Regions from separate parts of the Cobetia sp. PS-4MA genome, predicted to be linked through region 2. Evidence: predicted binding sites of a transcription regulator. Region 2 holds the regulator's gene; each other region holds the start of a gene.
What was found. The regulator FNR, encoded in region 2, switches genes on or off when oxygen is low (the NO sensors DNR and NnrR bind a similar motif). The targets are predictions, from matches to a motif close to TTGATNTANATCAA.
Positions count from the first base shown of each region.

Region 1 (6,240 bases), 960 kb from region 2:
CGCGCCGCCACGGCGTCATCGGCACGCGCCACCAGCCAGGTACCGCCATGCAGCATCACCATCACGACGGACAGCGCCGCACACAGCAACGCGAAGGGATTGAACAGCCCGAGATAGCTGCCGTCGTAGCTGGCACGCATGTACTGATCGACTTCCAGCGGCACGCCCTGCAGCAGGTTGCCGAAGATCAGCCCGAAGAAGGCAGTGGGAATCAGGCTGCCGGCGACGATGCCGCGGTCCCACCAGCCCCGCCATTGGGGGCTCTCGAGCTTGGAGCGATAGTCAAAGCCCAGCGGACGGAAGAACAGCGAGAACAGGATGGTCAGCATCGCGAAATAGAAGCTGGAGAACGCCGCGCCATAGACCACCGGCCACACAGCGAAGACGGCACCGATGGCGGTGACCAGCCATACCTGATTGCCATCCCAGTGCGGCGCCAGCGTGTTGATCACCACGCGCCGTTCGCTGTCACTGCGACTGACCAGCGGCATCAGCATCGCCGCGCCCATGTCCATGCCATCGGTGATGACGAAGCCGATCAGCAGCAGACCCACCGCCACCCACCAGAACAGCTTGAGGATCTCGTAATCCCACATGATCCATTACTCCTTGAATGACAGCGAAGGATTGAGCGACATGCCCTCGTCGTCTCGCAGGGCGCCGCGCTCGAAGTGATAGCGGCCGGTATGCAGGGAAGAGGGTCCCTTGCGCGCGAAGTGGAACATCAGCCACATCTCGATCACGAAGAACAGGCTGTAGAAGGCCAGGAAACCGCCGATGGACCACCATAGATCCGACTCATCCAGGCTCGAGGCCGCCATGAAGGTCGGCAGAATCTCTCCGACCGCCCAGGGCTGACGCCCGAATTCGGCCACGAACCAGCCGGTCTCCACCGCGATGAACGGCAGCGGGATCGACAGCAGGCAGATCCACAGGAAGGGGCGCACATCGAAGCGATGCTTGGCACTCATCCATACCGCGACGATGAAGATCGCGAGCATCGCCATGCCACAGGCGACCATGATGCGGAACGAGAAGAACATCGGTGCCACCGGGGGGATCGAGTCGGCCGCGGCCTTGTCGATCATCTCCGGCGTGGCATCGGAGGGCGTCTCGACATAGCGCTTGAGCAGCATGCCGTAACCGAGATCCTGCTTGACGGCATCGAAGGCCTTGCGGGTCGCGATATCGTCCTGACCCTCCCGCAGCTGCTGGAGCAGATCATAGGCCTGCATGCCATTGACGATGCGTCCGCGGTGCTCCTCGGTCAGCTCCTTGATGCCCGGAATCTCGGTATCCAGCGAGCGCGTACCGATCAGCCCCATCACATAGGGAATGTGGATGCCGTAATCGGTGTGCTGGGTCTCCTCGTTGGGCAGACCGATCAGCGTGAAGGACGCCGGCGCCGGCTCGGTCTCCCACATCGCCTCGATGGCGGCCATCTTGGCCTTCTGCACGTCGCCCACCTCATAACCGGACTCATCGCCCAGCACGATGACCGAGGCCACCGAGAACAGTCCGAAGGCCGCGGCGATGGCGAAGCTGCGCTTGGCAAAGCCCAGATCCCGCCCCTTGAGAAGATAGAAGGCGCTGATACCGAGCACGAACATGGCGCCGGTCACGTAACCTGCCGACACGGTATGCACGAACTTGGCCTGGGCGACCGGATTGAAGATGACATCCGCGAAGCTGGTCAGCTCCATGCGCATGGTCTCGAAATTGAAGGCCGCCCCGACCGGATTCTGCATCCAGCCATTGGCGATCAGGATCCACAGCGCCGAGAAGTTGGAGCCGAAGGCGACAAGCCAGGTCACCATCAGGTGCTGACGCTTGCTCAGGCGGTCCCAGCCGAAGAAGAACAGCCCGACGAAGGTGGATTCGAGGAAGAAGGCCACCAGGCCCTCGATGGCCAGCGGCGCACCGAAGATGTCCCCGACGTAATGCGAGTAATAGGCCCAGTTGGTGCCGAACTGGAACTCCATCGTCAGGCCGGTGGCGACACCGAGCGCGAAGTTGATGCCGAACAGCTTGCCCCAGAACTTGGTCATGTCCTGGTAGACCTGCTTGCCGGTCATCACATACAGGGATTCCATGATGGCCAGCAGGAAGGCCATGCCGATGGTCAACGGGACGAACAGGAAGTGATAGAGCGCGGTCATGCCAAACTGGAACCGCGACAGCTCCACTACGGTATCGGAGATCATGTCTAACCCCTTTGCGATAAGACGAACGGCCAGACTGCCGTCTCTGCATGCGCTTGCCACCGACGTCGGGGGCAGTCTCCCCCCGACTCCCGCCGGCAAGCGCACAGGCAATGGCACCGTGGTACCAAGACCTTGGTCGGACATTCTCTGCCCTCTCGCGACAGGCTCCAGATGACAGGTTGTCGCAGCCGCACTCCGGCAAGCGCCGCCTGCGGGGATCGCAAGCCCATGAGCTGACAGCGAAAACGTCCATGGCCCGCATCATTGCTGGGCTGGCGCGCAGTGGACCGCCAGCGGCCTCTCAACGCTCTTCCTGCGCACCTGCACGACACCTGCGACCTTCCACCACACGCCACAGCGCACGGGCCTGCACGACAGAGGTCATGCACGGCTCGGACAATCCTGCGACGCGTGCTGAATGCGCAGACACAGGAGTTGCCGATCAGCGACTATCACTTCACCAGCAGGCTAACTATCATAGGGCGATCCATCGCTGGGTCCTGCGGCAGGGATTGCCCGTGACTCACCTCCCCTCTTTCGCTCGTGAACTTGCCATGACCTCCTTTTCCCGCCACTCCCTGTCCAGCGCCTCTCGGGGCCCACGTGCCACGGCGCCCCGTGGCCATGCCGACTACTGTGACCCCGCCCTGGGGAATCTGCTGGATTACCACGGCCTGAACCGGTTCGAGGCCCTGTGGCACGTGGCCGCCCAGGACGTTGATGCCCCTAACCGTGAGCGCGGAGGCATCTCGACGGTCTCGCTGCTCACTCTCGAGGACGAGCAGGGCCAGACACATCGCCTCTACCTCAAGCGCCAGACCAACCATCTGGGCCGCAGCCTGTCACGCCCACTGGGCGAGCCGACCTTCTCGCGCGAATGGCGTGCCATCCGCCACTATCACGCGCTGGGCATTCCTTCGGTGGATGCCGGCTGGTATGGCGAGCGCCGCACCGGCAAGGAGTGGCGCGCCATCCTGATCACCTTCGATCTCGACGGCCGCGATGATCTCGACCACTGGCATGCACGCTGGCCGGCGCTGGACGATACCCGACGCACGCAAGTCATCACTGCCAGCGCGCGTCTCGTGCGACAGATTCATCAAGCCGGCATGATGCACGGCTGCCTGTTTCCCAAGCATCTGTTCCTCAGCCGCCCACAGCCCGCCGCCGACGGTGCCAGCGCCATGCAGGAACAGATGGATGCCGTCATCATCGACCTGGAGAAGACCCGACGCTTCGTGCTGCGCCGTCACGAGTGCCAGCGCGACCTCTACGTGTTGTGGCGCCGCCTCAAGGCCTGGCAGGCAGCGGAGTGGCGAGAGTTTCTGGCCGTCTACCTCGACTGTCCCGCGCAGAGTGACGAGGTCAGTCGATGGCTCAACGAGCTTGAAGCACGTGCCCAGCGCAAGCGTCGCTGAATTCCCACACTGGTGGGCGCATCACGCATTGCGTAGCATGCGCTCACCTCATGAGCCGCCTACGACCAACGTCTCATGAATCTGTCGTGAAAATGAACGGCCCTGTCGCTGTCCTGCGCCACCTCCAGTCTCATCCTCGAGACATGCACCTTTTCTGAAATAATCGGTAACATCCGCTAACAAGACGTCAAATATGTTTTCAAACATTGTTCTAAAAAAATGCTTGCCAAAAAGAACAGTGTTTTTTATAGTTCATCTCGTCCCCTGAACAAGGCAGCCTTGCCACACTCGGTACATCCCCCGAGTTCGCCAGGCACCGCCGACAGGAAGCCCCCGAGGCCACAAGCTTCAAGGAGAACATCACATGAAAACCATCAAGATCCTGACTGCTACCGTCATCGCCGGCACCATGGCAATGGGTGCACAATCTGCACTGGCCTACGGCAAGGGCGACATCTTCCTGCGCGGCGGCGTTGCCAAGGTCGACGGCAAGAGCAACAACGGCAATGGCCTGATCGCCAAGGATGAATCCGGTTTCGCCGGCTCCGTGGGCTACATGTTCCACGACAACCTGGCAGTTGCTCTGCAGTCCACTGAAGCATTCAGCACCGACTGGAAAAACAGCGACGGTGGCTTCGATCAGATGCCGATCAACCTGATGCTGCAGTACTACCCGCTGGGCGGTACCGAAGCTCGCGTTCAGCCTTACGCTGGCGTCGGCCTGAACTACACCCACTTCTCCGGTGAGTCTGCCGGTGGCCAGAGCATGGACATCGACGACAGCTACGGCGCTGCTGCCGAGCTGGGTGTTGACCTCAACATCAACGAATCCTGGGCCGTCAATGGCTTCGCTCGTTACGCTGACGTCAAGGCCGACACCAAGATCAACGGCCAGGACGTGAACGACACCGAGCTGGACCCGGTCACCGTCGGTGCCGGTGTCACCTACCGCTTCTAAGTGCTGAAACACGCACTGACGAGCCGCGCCGAGCCATGACGCATCAGGGGTGTTCCCCTTGCCTCATTGACGACGCACAAGAACGCCGCAGGCCTCAGGGCCTGCGGCGTTCTTGCATGCGCGGACAGTCGGCGAGACAGACGGAACTTGATTTGAATCAAGTGTGACGGACCCTTGTCGGACATGACGGCAAACCCTTGTCATGGATCAATTTTTCGTCGACATGAGCTCCTAGACTGACATCTCCTTTCTCACCCCCTGTCACTTCGGGAGCGAACATGTCAGCCGCACAGTCCTTCTTGCCCTTCTCCTTCTGCCGGTCCTCTTCACGCCCGCTGCGCATGGCGGCGATCACGGCCGCACTCACGCTGACTGCCACGTCGGCTGTCGCTGCGCCGTTCTCGTCGACTGACTCAGGCCTCGAGAACCTCGATTATGGTGCCGGCCAGTTCTGGACGCGTGCGGGTGTCGCCAAGGTCTCGCCTAAGAGCGACAACGGTCGCATCGATGCCATCGGTGCCGACGTGGACGTCGATGATGACAGCGCCTTCGCCTTCACTCTGGGGTATCGCTTCACCGATACCCTGGGGATCGAGCTGCTGGCCGCGCAGAATTTCGAGCATGACATCCCGCTGAATGGCCAGAAGGCCGGCTCCGTCGATCATCTGCCACCGACCCTGACACTGCAGTACTACCCCCTCGGTGGACGCGACTCCCGCATCCAGCCGTATATCGGTGCAGGCGTCAATTACACCCACTTCTCCGATGAAACCCTCGATGACGGCACCAAGCTCGAGATGGATGACAGCTGGGGCGCGGCCGCACAGATCGGTGTCGACCTGGTCATCAATGAGCATTGGGCGGCCAACGTCGCTGCCTGGTATCTGGATATCGATTCCGATGTCACCGTGGCGGGCAGCGTCAACGACAAGGTCGAGATCGACCCGATCGTGACCATGGCCGGTATCAGCTATCGCTTCTGAGTCGCGCATCTGACTGGCCACAGACGACAACGCCCCGCCAGCCCATCACGGGCCGGCGGGGCGTTGTGCTTTCAGGGCGAATCAGCGCGAGGCGGCCTGCCCGCTGCTCGGTGCCGACGTCTCGGGCGCTGACGGCGACGTGTCGTCAGCCGGCGCCCTGGCTACCTTGCCCGGACGGGGGCGATCCAGCACCAGCCCCAGCACGACCAGCGCCGCTCCCACCACCATCAAGGCGGTCCACTGCTCATCGAACAGCCACCAGGCCATCAGCGCGGCACACGGTGGCACCAGGAAGAAGGTACGTGCGACCTGGTGGGCCTCGCCACGTTCGAGCATCAGCATCAGCAACCAGATGGCACCCACCGAGATGGCGATCACCAGCCAGGCGAGGGTCAGCAGCAGACGAGGCGTCGGGTCGAAGGCGAAGCTACCTACGCTGCTGGCTGCGATGAGGAAGACACAGCCCGCTCCCAGATACTGGAATACCAGCCCCTCCACCAGCCCCATCCGACCACCGACACGCTTCTGCCACAGCGTCGAGCTGGACACGCCGATGAGCGCCACCAGACACCACAGCAGGCCGATCATCGGCCACTCGAGCGTAGCGCTTGCGGCGCCTGCCCCCTGAAGCATGCCCGCCCCCAGCACCAGACTGACGCCAATCGCGCCACACCCCA
Region 1 covers NZ_CM173107.1:1,267,048-1,273,287, reverse strand. Annotated here, with positions in the region: gene cydB (cytochrome d ubiquinol oxidase subunit II) at 1-596, opposite strand, end outside; gene AC26AR_RS05450 (cytochrome ubiquinol oxidase subunit I) at 603-2,204, opposite strand; gene AC26AR_RS05445 (lipopolysaccharide kinase InaA family protein) at 2,759-3,622, shown strand; gene AC26AR_RS05440 (OmpW/AlkL family protein) at 3,987-4,580, shown strand; gene AC26AR_RS05435 (OmpW/AlkL family protein) at 4,859-5,563, shown strand; gene AC26AR_RS05430 (DMT family transporter) at 5,645-6,240, opposite strand, start outside.
Region 1: a site for FNR is predicted at 4,728-4,741, ahead of AC26AR_RS05435 (OmpW/AlkL family protein). Genes of this name have one in related genera too.

Region 2 (6,240 bases):
AGGCAGTGCCTGCATTGGCAGTGTAGACCTGATGCAACAACGGGAGGACGGCATGCCGTCCTCCCGTTGCGTCCAGGGACTCCTGGCGACACCGTTACCTGGGTGACGGTGCCCTCATCTCGAGTGCTCAGCTCTTGCCGGAGATGACTTCGCCGCCAGCGCCGACACAGGATTCGGCACTTGCGGTGTAGGACCAGCCCTGACCCTTGCAGGCATTGTGGCCCTTGCAGGCGCTGGTGGCGGTGGCGCACTCGGAGGTGCCCTTGCAGGAGTTGATGCCGGAGCACTTCACGGCGTTGTCAGCCGCCTGCACGGACATGGAGGTCAGGGCGGCGGTGGAGAACAGTGCAGCGGCAGCAGCGGCAAAGGTGGCGGCAGTCACGGTCTTCTTCATGGTCATGATGGTTTCCTTTCGGGCGAGCCCGTTTTTTCTGGTTGTTGAGCAAGGTTCGATGCAGATATCCACCCGGCCAGTCAGGTCTCGTTGCCGGGTCATTGAGTCTTACGTCGCCGGCGTGAAGGTGGATGCACCGCGGCTCGAGAATTTGACCGGGAGCGCGAAAACCCTCTGAAAGACGCTATTCTGCTCGTGGCATACTGTGTGCCTGTCATGTCTTCTGTGCTCTGTCGAAGCAGTGTGCAGCGGGCCCTGCCTGCCTCATGGCCGATCCGTCCATCGGTCTCGTACTCTGCTTATGGAGCCTTGCATGCTGAACTCCCTTCGACGCCTGTGGCATACCCCGCGCTGGCGCTGGAGCATCCTCGTCATCCTGTTGCTGGGAGGATGTAGCGCCGTCACCGTGCATCAGCTGGATGCGCGTTTCGGGACGCCCGAGCCACGCGATCGCGTCGTGTCCGGCGATAGTCTGGCGGGGAGGCATTGGGAAGATGAGGTCAAGCCGATCCTCGAGACGCGTTGCGTGGTCTGCCATGGCTGCTATGACGCCCCGTGCCAGCTCAAGATGTCCTCGGCGGCCGGGATCGACCGCGGTATCAATCCCGCTCCTGTCTATGACGGCACCCGCTTGCTGGCGGCCAATCTGACGCGTCTGTTCGAGGATGCCGACAGCACCGCTGAATGGCGTGACATGAACTTCTCGCCGGTGCTCAACGAGCGCAACGACTCAGCACTCGCCAATCTGGAAGGCAGTGTGCTGTTCCGCTCGCTGAGCCAGAAGCGCAAGCAACCCCTGCCGGTGACGGAGGAAGGCCTGCTGCCGGAAGACCGCTTCGATCTGTCGCTCAATCGCAGTCAGGTGTGCGCGCCCATCGAGCGCTATGATGCCTTCGCGGAAGATCATCCGGACTGGGGCATGCCGTATGCGCTGCCGCAGATCAGTGATGAGGAGCACCGTACGCTGGTCAACTGGTTGGCGCAGGGCTCGCCGATGACCGAGGTGCGCCCGGTGTCTGAGGTCCTGGTGCCACGGATTCAGCAGGTGGAAGCCTTCCTCAATGGTGACAGCCTCAAGCAGCGGCTGATGAGTCGCTACATCTACGAGCACCTCTTCCTGACCCACCTGTATTTCCCGGAAGCGAAGGGGGCCAATGGCCGGCCGATCTTCTTCTCGCTGGTGCGCTCCAGCACGCCGCCCGGCGAGCCCATCCAGCGCATCTCCTCGCGCCGCCCCTATGACGCTCCCTACGCCGCCTATCCCGGAGATGGTCGTGACGTCATGCCGCATGACGAGGCCGGGCGCCCTCGCGTCTATTACCGTCTATGGCAGGAGCGCTCGACGATCCTGGCCAAGAATCATCTGCCCTATTCGCTGAGTGACGCGCGCCTGGAGCGCTGGCAGTCGCTGTTCCTCGCGCCGGACTATACGGTGGATGACCTGCCTGGCTATGACCTCAAGACGGCGTCCAATCCCTTCCTGACGTTCGAGGCGATCCCTGCCGAGTCACGTTACCGCTTCATGCTGGATGAATCGCAGAACACCATCATGGGCTTCATCAAGGGGCCGGTCTGTCGTGGCCAGGTGGCCGTGGACGTCATCAATGACCACTTCTGGGTCAGTTTCACCGATCCATCACTGTTCAGCCTGCCGCAGGTCGAGCGCACCCTGGCACGGGAGGGCGAGAATCTCAGCCTGCCTGCCGAGCAGAGCAGCAATGCATTGCCCATCTCCTCGTGGATCAAGTTCGAGCGCAAGCAGCAGGCCTATCTGCAGGCCAAGCAAAAGCTGATGATGCAGGCCTACGAGGACGGCAATCTGCGTCTGGACATGCAGCTGTTGTGGGACGGCAGCGGCTGGCAAGGCGGCGAGGGTGGCGATCACAACCCCAATGCCGCCCTGACGGTCTATCGTCACTTTGACAATGCCGCCGTGATGAAAGGGCTGGTCGGCAATGTGCCCAAGACGGCCTGGGTGATCGATTACCCGATGCTTGAGCGCATCCATTACCTGCTGGTGGCCGGCTTCGATGTCTATGGCAACCTCGGCCACCAGCTGACCACGCGCCTGTACATGGACTTCCTGCGCATGGAAGGCGAGAACAACCTGCTGGCGCTTCTGCCTGCCGGCGAGCGTCAGGCAGTGCATGACAGCTGGTATCAGGATGTGGATTCTGGGCTGGAAAAGCTGCTGTTCAAGAAGCCGCCCCAGTTTGATGCCCCGAGCGATATCGTCTGGACACCGGGAGAGCTTTCCTCACCGGAGAAGGCGCGCATTGGGTTGATGCGCCGCCTGCGCGAGCGCCTGGCGCCGGAACTTGTCCACGAGCGTAGCCTGGAAACGCTGGAGGATGATGCCGTGCGCCGCGAATTGAAGGCCTTGAGCGAGGTGAGTGGTCTGGCGGCCAGCCTGCTGCCGGAAGTCACCATCATTGCGCTGGAACGGGAGGGAAGCGAGCACCCACAGTTGTTCAGCGTGCTGCGCAACTCGGCTCATGCCAACATCACCAGTCTGTTCGATGAGGAAGCCAATCGGCGTCCTGAGCGCGATACGCTGGATGTGCTGCGCGGCGTGGCCGGGGATTATCCGAACGCCTTCTGGCATCTGACACCCGAGTCGCTGCAGGGATTGGCACGGCGGGTCGCCGTGCTCAAGGATGAGGCGGATTATCGACAGCTGATGGCCGATATCGGAGTGCGGCGCACCGACCCACGCTTCTGGCAGTTCTCGGACAGCGTGCTGCGTGCCAATTATGCGGATCGTCCCGTCGAGGCCGGGTTGCTGGATTACAACCGTCTGCAGAATCGCTGAGCGTCTCCGAGCCGCCTGGCGCTGTCTGGAAAACACGAAGGCCCGCCACATGAGGATGTGGCGGGCCTTCGTGGTGAGAGAGATGGCATCACGGGCGTTCAGCGACCGCCCTGACACTCTCCTTCTGCCAGCTCGATCAGGCCATCCAGGTGCAGGATATGGACCTCGCGGGCCTGGATATCCACCAGCCCCTGAGCCTGGAAACGCGTCAGGATACGGCTGATGGTTTCCACGGCCAGTCCCAGGTAATTGCCGATGTCGGCGCGGGACATGGAAAGACGGAAACTGTATGGCGAATAGCCGCGGCGACGGAAGCGCTGAGAGAGGTTGACCAGGAAGCTGGCCAGACGCTCATCTGCCGTCTTGCGCGACAGCAGCATCATCATCCGACGATCCTCATGCAGCTCCTTGCTCAGGCTCTTGAACAGCTGGGTGCGCAGTTCCGGCAGTTGGGCGGAAAGCGCATCGAGGCGATCGAAGGGAATCTCGCACACGGTCGTGGTCTCGAGTGCCACGGCGCTGCCGGGGTAGGCATTGCTGTCGATGGCATCCAGTCCAGCCAGCTCGCTGGGCAGGAAGAAACCGGTGAGCTGCTCCGTGCCACTGTTCTCGGTGTTGATCTGTTTCAGGCTGCCTGAGCGCACCGTGAAGACGCAGTCGAAGGGCTCGCCCTGGGTGAAGAGAACCTCGCCCTTTCTGAGCGGCGCGCGGCGCCGAATGATGGAGTCGAACTGGTCGATGGCTTCCATGTTCAGTGCCAGCGGCAGACACAGTGAGCTGAGCGAGCAGGTCTGACAGCGTGCTTCATGCGCACGCAATCGATGGGATGCCGTTGTCTGGGCCGTCATGGTGACTCTCCTGGGGCATTACGCCGAAACTCGTGGGGAGCGGGTTTCGGGTGGGGGTGTCCGGGTGCGACACCTGGTACAGGGCGATTCCATGGTCCTGTACGGAGAGGCAGCATCCTCATGGACTGAGTCGCTGCTGCCTGTCGGTGCTGTCCGTCAATGATACCTGTCAGGCGCACTTCCCAGAACGGGTCCCCGTCCTGTGGGGCGGGATGTGAAGTGCTCCGTGAATCGCGCGCATTATATTAGATAATTCTGATTTTGTCGTGATGTCCTGCATGACTCTAGACGCAGAACCTCCCGAAGGGGCAGGTTGCGACGCCCTGCCTCATCCGACTCGGGAGAGCCAGGTGACATCATCCACTCAAGGACATGACGATCTGCCCCATGCTGACCAGCAGTGTGAGCAGAAACAGCAGACTCCAGACCAGCGGCAGCGGCCTGTCCGGCTGAGGGGTGCCGTCAATGCGGTGTTCGTCGCCTGGCCCATCTCCCTGCAGGTCATCATCGGGTGAGGTGCTGCGCGAGCGAAGCCCGACAAGCAACAGCGTGCAGAAGGCCAGGCTGCCCAGCGTGAGCATGCTGATCCATGCCTGCCAGAACAGTGGCAGATCGACGTTTGCCAGCAGGTTCATGGTGCAGCTCCTGTCGTCAGTGTCAGTGTGGCGAGTGTCTCCCCTGTCGGGTCGGGTATTGTCGCGGATGAGTGCCGAGGGGGATCCGTCTGTTGAAGATAGGCCAGCAGAGCGGTCGCCTCGGCCTTGCCGCGTACCCGGGCGGGTGCCGCGAGGATCTCGTCGTCTCGGTAGGGCACGCCAAGCGCCTGCAGGGCCCGCATTCGCTCGGCGACACCCTCGCCGCTCAGGGCGTGCTCGAACAGCCAGGGGTAGGCCGGCATGCTGGAATCCGCCACCTTGTGGCGCGGCGAGTACAGGTGCAGGCGTTGCCAGGCCTCATCATGTTCCGCCGGGAGGCGGCTCAGGTCAGGGCCATGACGAGCGTTGCCCCACAGGGCCGGTCGCTCCATGAGGTGGCGGGAGGCGGCGTCCCGGCTTGCATGGCGTGCCTGGTCTCCCGGCAGATCCCGCACCATTCGGGTATGGCATTGCTGGCAGCCTTCCCGCAGGTAAAGACGCTGTCCCTCCAGCGCCAGCGCATCCAGCGGTGTCACTTCTTGCCTTGCCTCCTGAAACCCCAGAGGCAGCAACTGGGCCAGCGCGCCGACACTTGCCGCCATCACGCAGAGCGCGGCCATCAGGCCCGGATGCCGTTCGAGCAGTACGTGTCTCATGCCGGTGTCCTCCCCCGAGCGTGTGAATGCCCGATGTGGTGACGAGCCTGCTGGGTAGAGGGGCGCGTGATGGGTCGGCGGGAGGCGCGCAGGAGATACGCTGCCATCAGAAGCAGGCCGAGTGCCCAGCAACTCAGCCCCGCCAGCGTCATCAGCATCGGCGGGCGAGCCACCGCCAGGACGTCGGCGAGGGAGTGCAGCGGTTGTCCCTCTGCGTCTACGGCATGCCACAGGCTGCCCTGCAGCAGGGTGGTGGTCCAGCTGGCAACGATGCAGAGCAACGTGCCGGCGATGGCCAGCCAGGCGTGGGTCATGATCAGCGCCGAGGGTGCTTCAGGCAGCCGCAGACGGTAGAGCATGAGCACGCTGACCAGACCGATGACGCCCAGTGTGCCGGCCGGCGAGAGGCTGCCGGCGGCGCTGAAGGTCATGTCGTTGAGCGGGGCGATGGACAGTGCCACATGCTCCATCACGCTGATGGCCAGAAAGAGCAGGGCCGCGCCGAGCAGGCAGGTCTGAGGATGATGGCGCAGGGAGGGCCAGTCCGCCTTGATGGTCAGCAGGCCGTTGAGAGGAATGGCCAGTCCCGGCGCCAGCAGCAGGAGCCCCATCGCCATTCCCAGCGCCTGGCTCCACTGGGGCAGGGCGCTGGCATGCAGCAGCGCCGCGCCGCTCCAGGGCAGCAGCAATACCAGCAGCCAGAAGCTGATGATGGCCAGACGGTGAGAGTGAAGGGGCTGGCGGGTCAGTCCCGAGAGTGCCTGATACGCCATGGCAATGAAGCCCAGTGCCAGCATGCCGCCGGGCAGCATTCCCTTCTGCCAGCTCTGCAGCAGCGCGTCCAGACTGCCTGAGAACATGGGTAACGATGTCAGCGGGCCCAGGGGCACCGCCA
Region 2 covers NZ_CM173107.1:309,372-315,611, forward strand. Annotated here, with positions in the region: gene bufA2 (BufA2 family periplasmic bufferin-type metallophore) at 128-400, opposite strand; gene AC26AR_RS01425 (fatty acid cis/trans isomerase) at 708-3,206, shown strand; gene fnr (fumarate/nitrate reduction transcriptional regulator Fnr) at 3,305-4,054, opposite strand; gene AC26AR_RS01435 (hypothetical protein) at 4,411-4,689, opposite strand; gene AC26AR_RS01440 (cbb3-type cytochrome c oxidase subunit II) at 4,686-5,345, opposite strand; gene AC26AR_RS01445 (cbb3-type cytochrome c oxidase subunit I) at 5,342-6,240, opposite strand, start outside.

Region 3 (6,240 bases), 250 kb from region 2:
GTGAGCTGCTGGATGTGCTCGCCGAGGAATATCGTCAACTGGGCGCTGCCCGTGGGCTGGAGCTGCACTACGTGGCCAGCCACCTGAGCGTCGAGTCAGATCTGCAGCTACTGGCGCGCGTGATACGCAATTTCCTGAGCAATGCGCTGCGCCATGTCCCGGATGGCTCGACGCGAGGACGCGTGCTGCTGGGGTGTCGCCGGCGCGGTGACTGGCTGGAGATCACCGTGGCCGACAACGGCCCCGGCATCGCCGAGCATCAGCGCGAGGTGGTCTTCCAGGAATTCCGGCGTCTCGCACCGCGCCAGGACAACGAGCAGCGCGGCCTGGGGCTGGGACTGGCGATCGTCAAGCGCATCACCGGCCTGCTGGAGCACCCCCTGTCGTTGGCCAGCACGCCGGGGCGAGGTGCCGCCTTCGCGGTGCGCGTGCCGATTCGACAGCCTGCCAGTGTGGTGGGCCCGGCGGCTGACGCGCCTTCTCCCGGTCAGCCTTGCGCGTCACGGCTCGCGCAGCCGCTGCTCGATACCGTTATCTGGGTGGTCGAGGATGATCGGGAGGTATGTGCCGGCATGCAGTCATTGCTCGAGGGCTGGGGCGCGAGTGTCCACTGCGCCGATACCGCCGAGGTGCTGTTGCAGCAGGCGCTGGCCGCGCCGCAGGTCTTGATCGTCGACCATCAGCTGGGTGACGGGCAGCCCGATGGTCTGGCGCAGGCACAACGCCTGCGCAAGCGTTGGCCAGACTTGCCGGTGGTGGTGATCAGCGCGGACCACTCGGCGCCGCTCAAGGCCAGGGCACGCGCGCTTGGCTTCGGGTTCCTGCTCAAGCCGGTCAAGCCGCTGCGCCTGCGCCAGCTGTTGGTCAACCATCGCTGAGTTCCTGTCGCTGAGCTCTCGGCATTCGGAAACAAGGGAATCGGGGCATTGGGGCAATGTGCAGAATTGAAGGAGGCTATCAGGCATCGCGGTAAATTTTAATGAGAATTGATCGTATTTAGCATGTATCCTCGTGTCATGACATCCCGCACACCCTTTCTCTGTTCGCGGGCCATTGATCTGGCAGGTTTCCCCCCCATGCTGAATATCATGTCCGATAAATCCGTACGTCATGCCGCCAGCATGTCGCTGGGCAGTGAAGGTGAAGCCTCTGCTGCCGGCGGTGTGCGCACTGCATCCCCTCTGTCCCTTGCGGGACGCCTGCGTCGCGCGCTGCCGTTTCTCGGCCCGGCGATGATCGCCGCCGTCGCCTACATCGACCCCGGCAACTTCGCGACCAACATCGAGGCCGGCTCCCGCTATGGCTATACCCTGCTGTGGGTGGTGCTGTGGGCCAACCTGATGGCGATGTTGATCCAGACCCTGTCCGCCCGGCTGGGGCTGGCCACCGGCAAGAATCTGGCGGAAGTCATCCGTGAACGCTTCCCGCGCCCGGTGGTCTGGGCCTTCTGGGTGCAGGCGGAGATCGTGGCCATCGCCACCGATCTGGCCGAGTTTCTCGGCGCGGCGCTGGCCTTCAATCTGCTCTTCGGGCTCAGCATGCTGGAAGGGGCGCTGTTGACCGGTGCCATCACCTACGCGGTGCTGGTGATGCAGCGCTACGGCTTCCGCATGATGGAGATGATCATCGGGGCGATGATCCTGGCGGTGTCGGCGGGATTCCTGCTCGAGATCATCCTCAGTCGTCCGCCGGTGGAGCCGATCATCTACGGCCTGCTGACACCAGGTTTCCCGGATAGCCATGCCATCTTCCTAGCGGCCGGTATCCTGGGTGCCACCGTGATGCCCCACGTCATCTACCTGCATTCCGCGCTGTCCCAGAATCGCATCCGGGTGCGTGACAGCGGTCAGCGCCGTCGCGTGATGGGCTACTACCGTCTCGATGTGATCATCGGCATGGCGCTGGCGGGGCTGATCAACATGGCGATGCTGGTGCTGGCCGCCAAGGTCTTCCATGGCAATGGCGAGACCGGCGTGGCTTCCATCACCGAGAGCTACAAGCTGCTGTCGCCGCTGATGGGCCAGAATGCCGCGAGCCTGATCTTCGGCTTCACGCTGCTGCTGGCGGGGCTGTCCTCGTCCATCGTCGGCACCCTGTCCGGGCAGGTGGTGATGCAGGGCTTCGTCAACTTCCGCATTCCGCTGTGGCTGCGCCGGGTGATCACCATGGCACCGGCCATCGCCATCATCCTGATGGGGCTGCCGGAGCAGCAGGTGCTGGTCGCAAGCCAGGTGGTACTCAGCTTCGGGATTCCCTTCGCGCTGGTGCCGCTGCTGATGTTCACCGCCAATCGCCGCCTGATGGGGGACCTGGTCAATCGTCACTGGGTGACGGCCATCGGCATGCTGGTCGCCTTGATCATCATCCTGCTCAATGGCTATGTGCTGGTCGGGGAGCTGATGTAGGGCGAGTCACTCTGTCCCGACACCTGATGGGCAACGCCCCGGTTCGCGCCTCATTCGTGAGCGTTGGACCGGGGCGTTTCGCGTCGTGGGGCGGCAGAGGTCTCACTCGGGCCTGACACGGCAGGCAGGGCGTGGCTGGCCAGCAGGATCGCCTGTACCCGGCTGGCGACCCCCAGCTTGTGCAGGATGGCGGAGACATGCGACTTGATGGTGGTCTCCGCCACGCCCAGCTGCCAGGCGATCATCTTGTTGGACTCGCCCAGCACCATGCGCTCCAGCACGCCGCGCTGCTTGGTGGTGAGGGTCTGCCAGCGCCGCGCGAATTCAGCATCGCTGAGGCTCGGCGCCAGTTGGGGCGCTGGCGGTGGCACTGGTGCCGATGATGCTGGTGCCGATGATGCAGATGATGCTGAGAGCGGCGCTGGACGCGGCGCAGCGCGCATCAACTGGGCAGGCACGTAGACCTCCCCGGCCAGCATGCGTGCGAGGGCATCGCGCAGGGTCTGCGCCGAACTCGACTTGGACAGATACCCCACCGCACCGAGCGCCAATGCCTCGAGTACCGTCTCGCGCGCCTCGTGGGCGGAGAGAATCGCCACCGGCAGCCAGTCTGCCTCCTCGCGCAGGCGCGCCAGGCCTTCCAGGCCGTGGCTGTCGGGCAGGTCGAGATCCAGCAGCAGCAGGTCGAGGCTGTCAGCATGATGAGCGATCACGCTGAGCGCTTCCTCGAGACTGGCGGCCTGCAGCAGCTCGTATTCTGGCGTAGAGCCGTCAGCGACGGCCAGATTCAGGGTACGGCTGATGGCATCACGGAACAGCGGATGGTCATCCGCGATCAGCAGACGGTACATGAAGGCTCCTGGCCGGTCGTTGGCGGGCGATGTTCTGGTCATGACGTTCCAGGCCATGGCTTTCCTGATCATGACCTTGCTGACAATAGCTACCCTGAGCATAACGTCATGGCGTGGTGTCGTGCCTTGCGGCCTTCGCGGTATGGCCTGTCTTTCCTTTCCTCATCTGTCTGCCTTTCCCATCTTTCTTGCCTGCCGGGTCTCTCCCTTTTCTCCTCCCAAGGGATGAGACGGTTTCCGCCCATGGGCGCATGTCGCGGATGCCACAAGTGAACAAGACTGTGAGGGTCGCCTGATCAAGCAGTTCTTGATGCAGTCATTGATGCAGTCGTTGACGGTCAGGCGAGGGACAGGAGCGCCATCTCCTGTCCACGTGACTTACAACAACAGGTCGTCGATCACGAGCGCCACTCGTGAATCCGACCCACAGGAGTTCGCCATGATCTACGCCTCCCCGGGCAGCGCCGACGCGCTGGTCACGTTCAAGGACACCTACGGCAATTACATCGGCGGGCGTTTCGTCGAGCCGGTCAAGGGGGAATATTTCGACAATGTCAGTCCGGTGACGGGTGAGGTGTTCTGCCGTATCCCGCGCTCGAGTGCGGAAGACATCGATCTCGCGCTGGACGCCGCCCACAAGGCAGCCCCCGCCTGGGGCAAGACCTCGGTGCAGGAGCGCTCCAACATCCTGCTCAGGATCGCGGATCGCATCGAGCAGAATCTCGAGATGCTGGCGGTCGCCGAGACCTGGGACAACGGCAAGGCGGTGCGCGAGACGCTGAACGCCGATATCCCGCTGGCGGCGGATCACTTCCGCTACTTCGCCGGTTGCCTGCGCTCCCAGGAAGGCACCGCGGCGGACATCGATGCCAATACCGTCTCCTATCACTTCCACGAGCCGCTGGGGGTGGTGGGACAGATCATCCCGTGGAACTTCCCGATCCTGATGGCGGCCTGGAAGCTCGGCCCGGCGCTGGCGGCGGGCAACTGCGTGGTGCTCAAGCCGGCGGAACAGACCCCGGCCTCGATCCTGGTGCTGGCGGAACTGATCAATGACCTGCTGCCGGCAGGGGTGCTCAACATCGTCAACGGCTATGGCGCCGAGGCCGGGCAGGCACTGGCGACCAGCAAGCGCATCGCCAAGATCGCCTTCACCGGTTCCACCCCCGTGGGCTCGCACATCCTCAAGTGCGCCGCGGAGACCATCATTCCCTCCACGGTGGAGCTGGGCGGCAAGTCCCCCAACATCTACTTCGCCGACATCATGAATGCCGAGCCCGAGTTCATCGACAAGGCTGCCGAAGGGCTGGTGCTGGCGTTCTTCAATCAGGGCGAGGTGTGCACCTGCCCGTCACGCGCTCTGATCCAGGAAAGCATCTACGACGACTTCATGGCCCGTGTGATGGAGCGCGTGAAGACCATCAAGCGCGGCAATCCGCTGGATACCGACGTGCAGGTCGGCGCCCAGGCCTCCCGCGAGCAGTTCGACAAGATCATGTCCTACATGGATATCGCCCGTGAGGAGGGTGCCGAGGTGCTCACCGGCGGCAGCAGCGAGCAGCTGGAGAACGAGCTGGCCAACGGCTATTACATCCAGCCGACCCTGCTGAAGGGCCACAACGCGATGCGTGTCTTCCAGGAGGAGATCTTCGGGCCGGTGGTGGCCGTCACCACCTTCCGTGACGAGGCTGAGGCGCTGGCCATCGCCAATGACACCGAATTCGGTCTCGGCGCCGGTGTCTGGAGTCGCGACATGAACGTCGCCTTCCGCATGGGGCGCGGTATCCAGGCCGGTCGCGTGTGGACCAACTGCTATCACCAGTATCCCGCCCATGCCGCCTTCGGTGGCTACAAGAAATCCGGTGTCGGTCGCGAGACCCACAAGATGGCACTGGAACACTACCAGCAGACCAAGAACCTGCTGGTCAGCTACGACATCAATCCACTCGGCTTCTTCTAGGCCTGACCGTCAGCGCCACCAAGGCTAGTGGCGCTGAATCCACCTCCCGCGATGCCTCCTCGAGGAATTCCTCTCGATGCCCGCGCCAGATCCGACTTGCTTGATCTGGCGCAGGGCAGGGAGCACCGCGTCTGGTTTCAATGAAGAGGCAGGTCCGGGGCGTGCGCGAACACTGGCCCTCGCTCACGACCGGACGGGATCGCACTCTCCGCCTGATCTCTGGCTCGCCTTTCCAAGGTTCGTCTTTCGACAATGAATGAGGAGTCCATCATGGATAACAGCATGAAAGCCGCCGTGGTACGTGAATTCGGTGCACCGCTGGTGATCGAGGAAGTCGCGGTACCGCGACCGGGGCGTGGCGAGATTCTGGTCGAGGTCGCCGCCTCCGGGGTCTGTCATACCGACCTGCACGCCGCGCATGGCGACTGGCCGGTGAAGCCCAACCCACCGTTCATCCCGGGACATGAGGGAGTGGGGACCATCGCGGCGGTGGGCGAGGGTGTGACCCACGTCAAGGAAGGCGACCGGGTCGGGGTGCCCTGGCTCTACTCGGCCTGTGGCCATTGCGAGCACTGTCTGGGCGGTTGGGAGACGCTGTGCGAGAGCCAGCAGAACACCGGCTATTCGGTGAATGGCGGCTTTGCCCAGTACACGCTGGCGGATGCCGGCTACGTGGGGCGTCTGCCGGACAGCGTGGGCTTCGTGGAGATCGCGCCGGTACTGTGTGCCGGGGTCACGGTCTACAAGGGGCTCAAGATGACCGACACTCGTCCCGGTCAGTGGGTGGTGATCTCGGGGATCGGCGGGTTGGGTCACATGGCGGTGCAGTACGCCCGCGCCATGGGCCTGAACGTGGCGGCGGTAGATGTCGATGATGCCAAGCTGGATCTGGCCCGCCGTCTGGGGGCCACCGTGACCGTCAATGCCATGAAGGAAGATCCGGCAGCCGTCATCAAGCGCGAGATCGGCGGCGCGCACGGCGCACTGGTGACGGCGGTGTCGCCCAAGGCCTTCGATCAGGCCC
Region 3 covers NZ_CM173107.1:555,078-561,317, forward strand. Annotated here, with positions in the region: gene AC26AR_RS02415 (hybrid sensor histidine kinase/response regulator) at 1-878, shown strand, start outside; gene AC26AR_RS02420 (Nramp family divalent metal transporter) at 1,089-2,405, shown strand; gene AC26AR_RS02425 (response regulator) at 2,456-3,256, opposite strand; gene exaC (acetaldehyde dehydrogenase ExaC) at 3,696-5,216, shown strand; gene adhP (alcohol dehydrogenase AdhP) at 5,487-6,240, shown strand, end outside.
Region 3: a site for FNR is predicted at 5,317-5,330, ahead of adhP (alcohol dehydrogenase AdhP). Genes of this name have one in related genera too.